Sagittula stellata E-37: one gene and its partner. The main gene of each other region encodes a partner of the protein of the gene in region 2 in a complex. Links are inferred from orthologs where the notes say so. Each region holds a gene or a part of one and is shown on either strand. Other genes may lie near its edges.

Region 1 (3,695 bases), 460 kb from region 2 along the record:
CGATCAGGCGGGTGACGGCCTTGCCTTCGATCACGCCGCCGCGGTCCAGCCGGAAGTCGAGGAACTTCAGGAACTTGCCCTGCGTCAGACTGCGTGCCCAATCCTCAAGCGCGTCGAGCTTGCCACCCGCCCAGGCCGCGCCGACCACCGCACCCATGGAGCACCCGGCCACCACCTGCGGTTCGACGCCCATGTCCTCAAGCGCGCGCAGCACGCCGATGTGACACCATCCGCGTGCGCCGCCCGCCCCCAACGCCAGCCCGAGAACCGTCATCGTCGCCTCCGTCATGCCCGCGCCTCATGCAGCGCATCGTTCGGCCATACCACGTAGGGCGGAAATTCGTTCCGGCACGGTTTGCAGTGCGGCTATTCGGCGGCGACTTTCCGGGCTTCCAGCATCGGTTTCAGGTAACGCCCTGTATGGCTGCGCTCCACCTCGGCGACCGTTTCGGGTGTGCCCACGGCCACGATCTCCCCACCGCCGTCACCGCCTTCCGGGCCGATGTCGATCAGCCAGTCGGCTGTCTTGATGACGTCGAGGTTGTGCTCGATCACCACGACCGAGTTCCCCTGATCCACCAGTTCGTGCAGCACCTCCAGGAGCTTGCGCACGTCTTCGAAATGCAGGCCGGTCGTAGGTTCGTCGAGGATATAAAGCGTGCGGCCCGTGGACCGTTTGGCCAGTTCCTTGGACAGCTTCACACGCTGTGCTTCGCCGCCCGAAAGAGTCGTCGCCTGCTGCCCAACCTTGATATAGCCGAGGCCCACGCGCATCAACGCATCCATCTTGTCGCGGATCGACGGCACGGCCTTGAAGAACACCTGCGCGTCTTCGACCGTCATATCAAGAACGTCGGCTATGCTCTTGCCCTTGAACAGGATTTCCAGTGTTTCGCGGTTGTAGCGCTTGCCCTTGCAGGTCTCGCAGGTGACGTAGACGTCGGGCAGGAAGTGCATCTCGATCTTGATCACACCGTCGCCCTGACATGCCTCGCACCGCCCGCCCTTCACGTTGAACGAAAACCGCCCGGGTTTGTAACCACGTGCCTTGGCCTCCGGCAGCCCGGCAAACCAGTCGCGGATCGGCGTGAAAGCCCCGGTATAAGTCGCGGGGTTCGAACGCGGCGTGCGTCCGATGGGCCGCTGGTCGATGTCGATAACCTTGTCGAGGTGTTCCAGCCCCTTGATTGTCTCGCAGGGCGCGGGCGTCTGGCGCGCGCCGTTCAGCGCCATGGAGGCAGACTTGAACAGCGTTTCGATGGTCAGTGTCGACTTGCCGCCGCCAGAGACACCGGTGACGCACACGAACTTGCCGAGCGGAAACTCGGCAGTGACGTCCTTGAGGTTGTTGCCCGTTGCCTTCACGACCTTCAGCTTCTTCTTGTTGCCTTTCCGGCGTTCAGTCGGGACGGCAATCTCGCGCGCGCCGGACAGGTACTGGCCCGTCAGACTGGCGGGGTCGTTCTGCACTTCTTCGGGCGTGCCCTTGGCCACCACCTGCCCGCCGTGCACGCCGGCACCGGGGCCGATGTCGAAAACGTAGTCCGCCTCTCGGATCGCCTCTTCGTCGTGCTCCACCACGATCACAGTGTTGCCCTGGTCCCGCAGGTTCTTGAGCGTGTCGAGCAGGCGGGAGTTGTCGCGCTGGTGCAAGCCGATGGACGGCTCGTCGAGGACGTAGAGCACGCCCGTCAGACCGCTGCCGATCTGGCTGGCCAGACGGATCCGCTGGCTTTCGCCGCCCGACAGGGTCCCGGCATTGCGGCTGAGCGTGAGGTATTCGAGGCCCACATTGTTCAGGAAACCAAGACGCTCGCAAATCTCCTTCAGGATGGCGCCGGCGATTTCGTTCTTCTGCTGCGTCAGGTTCTCCGGCACCGTCCCGCACCAGTCAAAGGCCTGACGGATTGACATCTGCACCACCTGACCGACGTGCAGCAGGTGCGCCTTGTCGTCCGACGGCCCGATCTTCACGGCCAGCGCCTCTTCCCGCAGACGGTAGCCGCCGCAGGCGCCGCACGGACGGTTGTTCTGATACCGTTCGAACTCTTCGCGGACCCAGCTTGAATCGGTCTCGCGGTAGCGTCGTTCCATGTTGGGAATGACGCCTTCGAAGGTGCGGGTGACGTTGTAGATCCGACCGCCTTCGTCGTACCGGAACGCGATCTCCTCGTCGCCCGAACCGTGGAGGAATACCTGCTGCACATGCGCCGGAAGGTCCTTCCAGCGGGCGTTCTTGTCGAACTCGTAGTGCTTGGCGATGGCGTCGATGGTCTGCAGGAAGTACGGCGACTTGCCCTTGCGCCAGGGGGCCAGCGCCCCGTCCTTGATCTTCAGCGTCTGGTCCGGGACCACCAGCCGTTCATCGAAGAAAAGCTCCACGCCAAGACCGTCGCACTCCGGACAAGCGCCGAAAGGGGCGTTGAACGAGAACAGGCGCGGCTCGATCTCGGGGATGGTGAAACCGCTGACCGGGCAGGCGAAGTTCTCGCTGAACGTGATGCGCTCCGAGTCCCCTTCCTTCGGCGCGGTCTCAAGGATCGCGATGCCGTCGGCGAGGTCCAGCGCCGTGCGGAAGCTGTCGGCAAGCCGGGTCTGCATCCCGTCGCGGACCACCACGCGGTCCACCACCACGTCGATGTCGTGACGGAACTTCTTGTCGAGCGTCGGCGGTTCGTCCAGCTCATAGAAGGTGCCGTCCACCTTTACACGCTGGAAACCCTGCTTGCGCAGTTCGAGGAACTCCTTGCGGTATTCCCCCTTCCTGTCGCGCACGATGGGCGCCAGAAGATAGGCGCGCGTTCCCTCTTCCATGCCCATGACGCGGTCGACCATGTCCTGCACCTGCTGCGCCTCGATGGGCAGTCCGGTGGCGGGCGAATAGGGTGTGCCAACGCGCGCAAACAGCAGACGGAGGTAGTCGTAGATCTCGGTCACCGTACCGACGGTGGAGCGCGGGTTTTTCGACGTGGTCTTCTGCTCGATGGAAATGGCCGGCGATAAACCGCTGATGTGGTCGACGTCGGGCTTTTCCATCATGTCGAGGAACTGCCGCGCATAGGCCGAGAGCGACTCGACATAGCGCCTCTGACCTTCGGCATAGATGGTGTCGAAGGCGAGCGATGACTTGCCCGATCCACTCAGGCCGGTGATGACAACCAGCTGATCCCGCGGAATATCCACGTCGATCGATTTGAGGTTGTGCTCGCGCGCGCCACGCACCTCGATCTGCTTCAGCTCAGGCATGGGGACTCCCCGGGTCGATTAACGTTTTAGACATAGTTGAAACATGTGCCCGGGCCAATCGGAAAATGAGAACATTAGCCGAACATCAACAATCCGCCGGGATTCTGACTGCACGCAAGAGTTCGTGACCACAGGCGCATGGGGTTCGCCGAAAATAAATGCAGTCCTTTAACGCGGCACGGCCCGGCCCGGGCAAACGGCGGTCGCCTCGTGATCGCCCTGTTACGGCGGAACGTATTCTGCTCGGGCCGGCAAACGCGGAGGTCCAAGCTTGCCTCCACGGCGATGAATTCAGGCCGTTGTCATTTTTCCGGCCACATCCGGTGGGTGACTTCTCTGGCTGCAAGAAGGAAGCCCGCGTCCGTCTGTCGGGCGCGGGCGTAGATCCGGTATCCCGGGATCATGCGGTGCGCGGCGCTTCCGAACCGCGCTACCGGATCTTAGCGATA
Region 2 (4,326 bases):
TCCGCGCGACGTATCCGGGCGGGCGAACAAGCCGGAGAACGGCTGTGGCGGCGGCTTCGCCTGCACCGCGTTGTCACCCAGATGATCGGGCTGGTGTCGATCTTCGTCACCGCCCTTTGGGGAATGTTCCAGAACCTCTCTGTCGGCGTTCTGGGAGGCTGACCGGCGGGCAGGGCGGCGCAAAGCCCCGCCCTACGGGATGGTGTCGCTTGTGGCCCCGCTGCGGGCGACGATCCTTGGCGGCGGCTCCGGGACTCACCAGAAGAAAGCCCGCTTTCCTCCGGTTCCGTCCCTCGCCCGCGCCTTGCCTGACAGGGCCGCAGCCCCGCGCCAAGCAAAATAGCCGCATCCCCCTTGCGGGGGCCCCTCGGCGATTTGGCTTGTCCCGGTGCGCCGTCCCCGTCGTGGCGTCGCCAGGCGACGGACGGCTCCGGAAGAAAGCCCGCGGGGGATGGGGTGCTTCGGGCGCTCTTGCCGGAGGGCGGCGCGGGATCGGATGCGGCGAGAGGTCGTGCTTGACGGCGCCGCACGGTCGGGCCATCTGAGGCGGCATGGCTGGACAGGTGATCATCGGCGGCGCCCCCGAGGGCTTTGACGCGCGGCTCGTGCTGGGCGAGGTGGCGAAGGTGGGCGGGCCGGTGGTGCACATCGCCCGGGACGACAAGCGGCTGGCGGCGATGCGCGATGCGCTGGCCTTCTTTGCCCCCGACATGCCGGTCGTGGTCTTCCCGGCCTGGGACTGCGTGCCCTACGACCGTGTTTCGCCCAATGCCGACATCTCGGCGGCGCGCATGGCGACGCTGGCGGGGCTGGCGCACGGCATGCCGGAGCGCTTCGTCCTGCTGACCACGCTGGGCGCGGCCATGCAGCGTCTGCCCGCGCGCGAGGTGCTGCGCGAGGCGGCCTTCACCGCCCGCGTTGGCGACCGCGTCGACGAGGAGGCCCTGCGCGCCTTCCTCGTGCGTATGGGCTTCAGCCAGGCGCCCACGGTGACGGAGCCGGGCGACTACGCCATCCGGGGCGGCATCATCGACATCTACCCGCCGGGCGAGGGCGGCCCGGTCAGGCTCGACTTCTTCGGCGACACGCTGGAGGGCGCGCGCCGTTTCGACGCCGCGTCCCAGCGCACGACGGAAAAGCTCGACGTAGTGGAACTGGCGCCGGTGTCCGAGGTCATCCTCGACGAGGCGGCGATCCTGCGCTTCCGCCAGAACTACCGGATCGAGTTCGGCGCGGCGGGTACCGACGACCCGCTGTACGAGGCGGTGAGCGCGGGCCGCAAACACGCCGGGATCGAACACTGGCTGCCGTTCTTCCACGACCGGCTGGAAACGCTCTTCGATTACCTGCCCGGCGCGCCGGTGCTGATGGACGACCAGTTGACGCCCGCGCGGCTGTCGCGCTGGGACAGCATCGCCGATCAGTACGACACCCGCAAACACGCGCTTTCGCAGAAGAAGACGCTGGGCAGCACGGTTTACAAGCCCGTCCCGCCGGACCTTCTGTACCTCGACGACGGCGCATGGGAAGAGGCGCTTGGCGACCGCCGCCGCGTGCAGTTCCATCCCTTGCCGCAGGCCACCGGGCCGGGCGTGGTGGATGCGGGCGGGCGCATCGGGCGCAACTTCGCCCCCGAGCGCCAACAGGAGAACATCAGCCTGTTTGCCGCCCTCGCCGACCACGTGAAGAAGAAGCTGGATCAGGGGCCGGTGGTCATCGCGTCGTGGTCCGAAGGGGCGCGCGAACGCCTGACCGGCCTGATCGAGGACGAGGGCCTGGCCGAGGTCATCCCGATCCCGAACGCCACCCGCGTGGGCAAACGCGGGCTGCACCTTGCGGTCTGGGCGCTCGACACAGGGTTCGAGGCCCCGTGGGAGGCCGCCGGCGACAAGGGCCGGATCACCGTTGTCTCGGAACAGGACGTGCTGGGCGACCGGCTGATCCGTAAACCGGCGAAGCGCCGCAAGGCCGAGAACTTCCTGACCGAGCATCAGTCGCTGTCTCCGGGCGACCTCGTGGTGCACGTCGACCACGGCATCGGCCGCTACATGGGGATGGAGGTCATCACCGCCGCGGGCAGCCCGCACGAATGCCTGCTGCTGCAATATGCCGAGGACGCGAAGCTCTACCTGCCGGTCGAGAACATCGAACTGCTGTCCAAGTACGGGCATGACGAAGGTCTGCTCGACCGGCTGGGCGGCGGCGCGTGGCAGGCGAAGAAGGCGAAGCTCAAGGAACGCATCCGCGAGATGGCCGACCGGCTGATCCGGATCGCCGCCGAACGCGCCCTGCGCAAGGCGCCGATGCTGGACCCGCCGCCGGGCGCCTACGAAAGCTTCGCCGCGCGCTTCCCGTACTCGGAAACCGACGACCAGCTTGCCGCCATCGAAGACGTGATGGACGACCTCCAGTCCGGCCAGCCGATGGACCGTCTGATCTGCGGCGACGTGGGCTTCGGCAAGACCGAAGTCGCCATGCGCGCGGCCTTCGTCGCCGCCATGTCGGGCGTGCAGGTGGCGGTGATCGCGCCCACCACGCTGCTGGCCCGCCAGCACTACAAGTCCTTCGCCGAACGTTTTCGCGGCTTCCCGCTGGAGGTCGCGGCCCTGTCGCGCTTCGTCCCGGCGAAGCAGGCCGCCAAGACCCGCGAGGGCATCGCCAAGGGCACCGTCGACATCGCCATCGGCACCCATGCGCTTCTGGCGAAGACCATCCGCTTCCAGAACCTCGGCCTGCTCATCATCGACGAGGAACAGCGCTTTGGCGTGCAGCACAAGGAACGGCTGAAACAGCTCCGCTCCGACATTCACGTGCTGACCCTGACCGCCACGCCGATCCCGCGCACCCTGCAACTCTCGCTGACCGGCGTGCGCGACCTGTCGATCATCGGCACGCCCCCCGTCGACCGCCTGTCGATCCGAACCTACGTCTCGGAATTCGACCCGGTCACCGTGCGCGAGGCGCTGCTGCGCGAACACTATCGCGGCGGGCAGTCCTTCATCGTCGTGCCGAAGATCACCGACCTGCCGGAGATCGAGGAGTTCCTGAAGGAGCAGGTCCCCGAATGCACCTACGTGGTGGCCCACGGCCAGATGGCGGCAGGCGACCTCGACGAGCGGATGAACGCGTTCTACGACGGCAAGTACGACGTGCTGGTGGCCACCACCATCGTCGAATCCGGCCTCGACATCCCGACCGCCAACACCATGATCGTGCACCGCGCGGACATGTTCGGGCTCAGCCAGCTTTACCAGATCCGGGGCAGGGTGGGCCGCTCGAAAACCCGCGCCTACTGCTACCTGACGACCAAGCCGCGCGCCAAACTGACCGCCACCGCCGAAAAACGCCTGCGCGTGCTGGGGGCCATCGACATGCTGGGCGCGGGCTTCAGCCTCGCCTCGCAGGACCTCGACATCCGTGGCGCGGGCAACTTGCTGGGCGAGGAACAGTCCGGCCAGATGCGCGACGTGGGGTACGAACTTTACCAGTCGATGCTGGAAGAGGCGATTTCCAAGATCCGCTCCGGCGAGATGGAGGGCCTGACCGAGGAAGACGGCCAATGGGCGCCGCAGATCAACCTCGGCGTTCCAGTCCTGATCCCCGAAGACTACGTGCCCGACCTCGACGTGCGGCTGGGTCTCTACCGTCGCCTGTCGTCGCTGACCACCAAGGTCGAGCTGGAAGGTTTCGCCGCCGAGTTGATCGACCGCTTCGGCAAGCTCCCGCGTGAGGTGAACACGCTTCTGCTGGTCGTGCGCATCAAGGCGATGTGCAAGCGGGCGGGCATTGCCAAGCTGGACGGCGGGCCGAAGGGCGCGACGATCCAGTTTCACAACGACAAGTTCGCCTCGCCCGAGGGGCTGGTGGCCTTCATCAACGCCCAGAACGGGCTGGCGAAGATCAAGGACAACAAGATCGTCGTCCGCCGCGACTGGAAGAAGGACCGCGACAAGATCCAGGGCGCCTTCGCCATCGCCCGCGATCTGGCCGAGCACGCAGGCGCACTGAAAAAACGCACCGAGAAGGCCTGACAGGGACAGACCCCCGCGCCGGAATTTAGGTGGCGCCGTGACGTTTCCCGTTTGGCGGATGCGCCGGTTTCGTTAACGTGCCTGAACGAAACGTTAACGGGTGTATGTCATGCGAGTCCTTTCCATTGTCCTTCTCATCGCCGCCGCGTCCTCTGCCACGGCAGAGCCGCTTTCCGCCGCCGACTTGCGTGCGCGGCTGACGCCGTATCAGACCGCCCAGGCGTACGATTGTCGCGACGTGAGCTGCAAACGGCTGCGGTCCTGCGAAGAGGCCTGCTTCAAGCTGATCCAATGC

Evidence for each region.
Region 1: the proteins of mfd (region 2) and uvrA are in contact, whole or in part, in a crystal structure (PDB 4DFC), measured with the Escherichia coli proteins. The link is inferred for Sagittula stellata E-37 from one-to-one orthologs.

The regions. Positions count from the first base shown.
Region 1 is NZ_CP155729.1:2,847,859-2,851,553, forward strand. The notes cover bases 167-3,553. They hold uvrA (excinuclease ABC subunit UvrA), read right to left. Parts: upstream 3,247-3,553; coding sequence 367-3,246; downstream 167-366. Other genes in these bases: ABFK29_RS13500 (patatin-like phospholipase family protein), read right to left, coding at 167-289. Outside these bases: more of ABFK29_RS13500, read right to left, coding at 1-166; ABFK29_RS13510 (ABC transporter ATP-binding protein), read right to left, coding at 3,687-3,695. UniProt on the Escherichia coli protein: The UvrABC repair system catalyzes the recognition and processing of DNA lesions. UvrA is an ATPase and a DNA-binding protein. A damage recognition complex composed of 2 UvrA and 2 UvrB subunits scans DNA for abnormalities.
Region 2 is NZ_CP155729.1:2,384,080-2,388,405, forward strand. What follows is about bases 214-4,231. They hold mfd (transcription-repair coupling factor), read left to right. Parts: upstream 214-551; coding sequence 552-4,031; downstream 4,032-4,231. Other genes in these bases: ABFK29_RS11340 (excalibur calcium-binding domain-containing protein), read left to right, coding at 4,141-4,231. Also shown: ABFK29_RS11330 (hypothetical protein), read left to right, coding at 1-162; more of ABFK29_RS11340, read left to right, coding at 4,232-4,326. UniProt on the Escherichia coli protein: Couples transcription and DNA repair by recognizing RNA polymerase (RNAP) stalled at DNA lesions. Mediates ATP-dependent release of RNAP and its truncated transcript from the DNA, and recruitment of nucleotide excision repair machinery to the damaged site.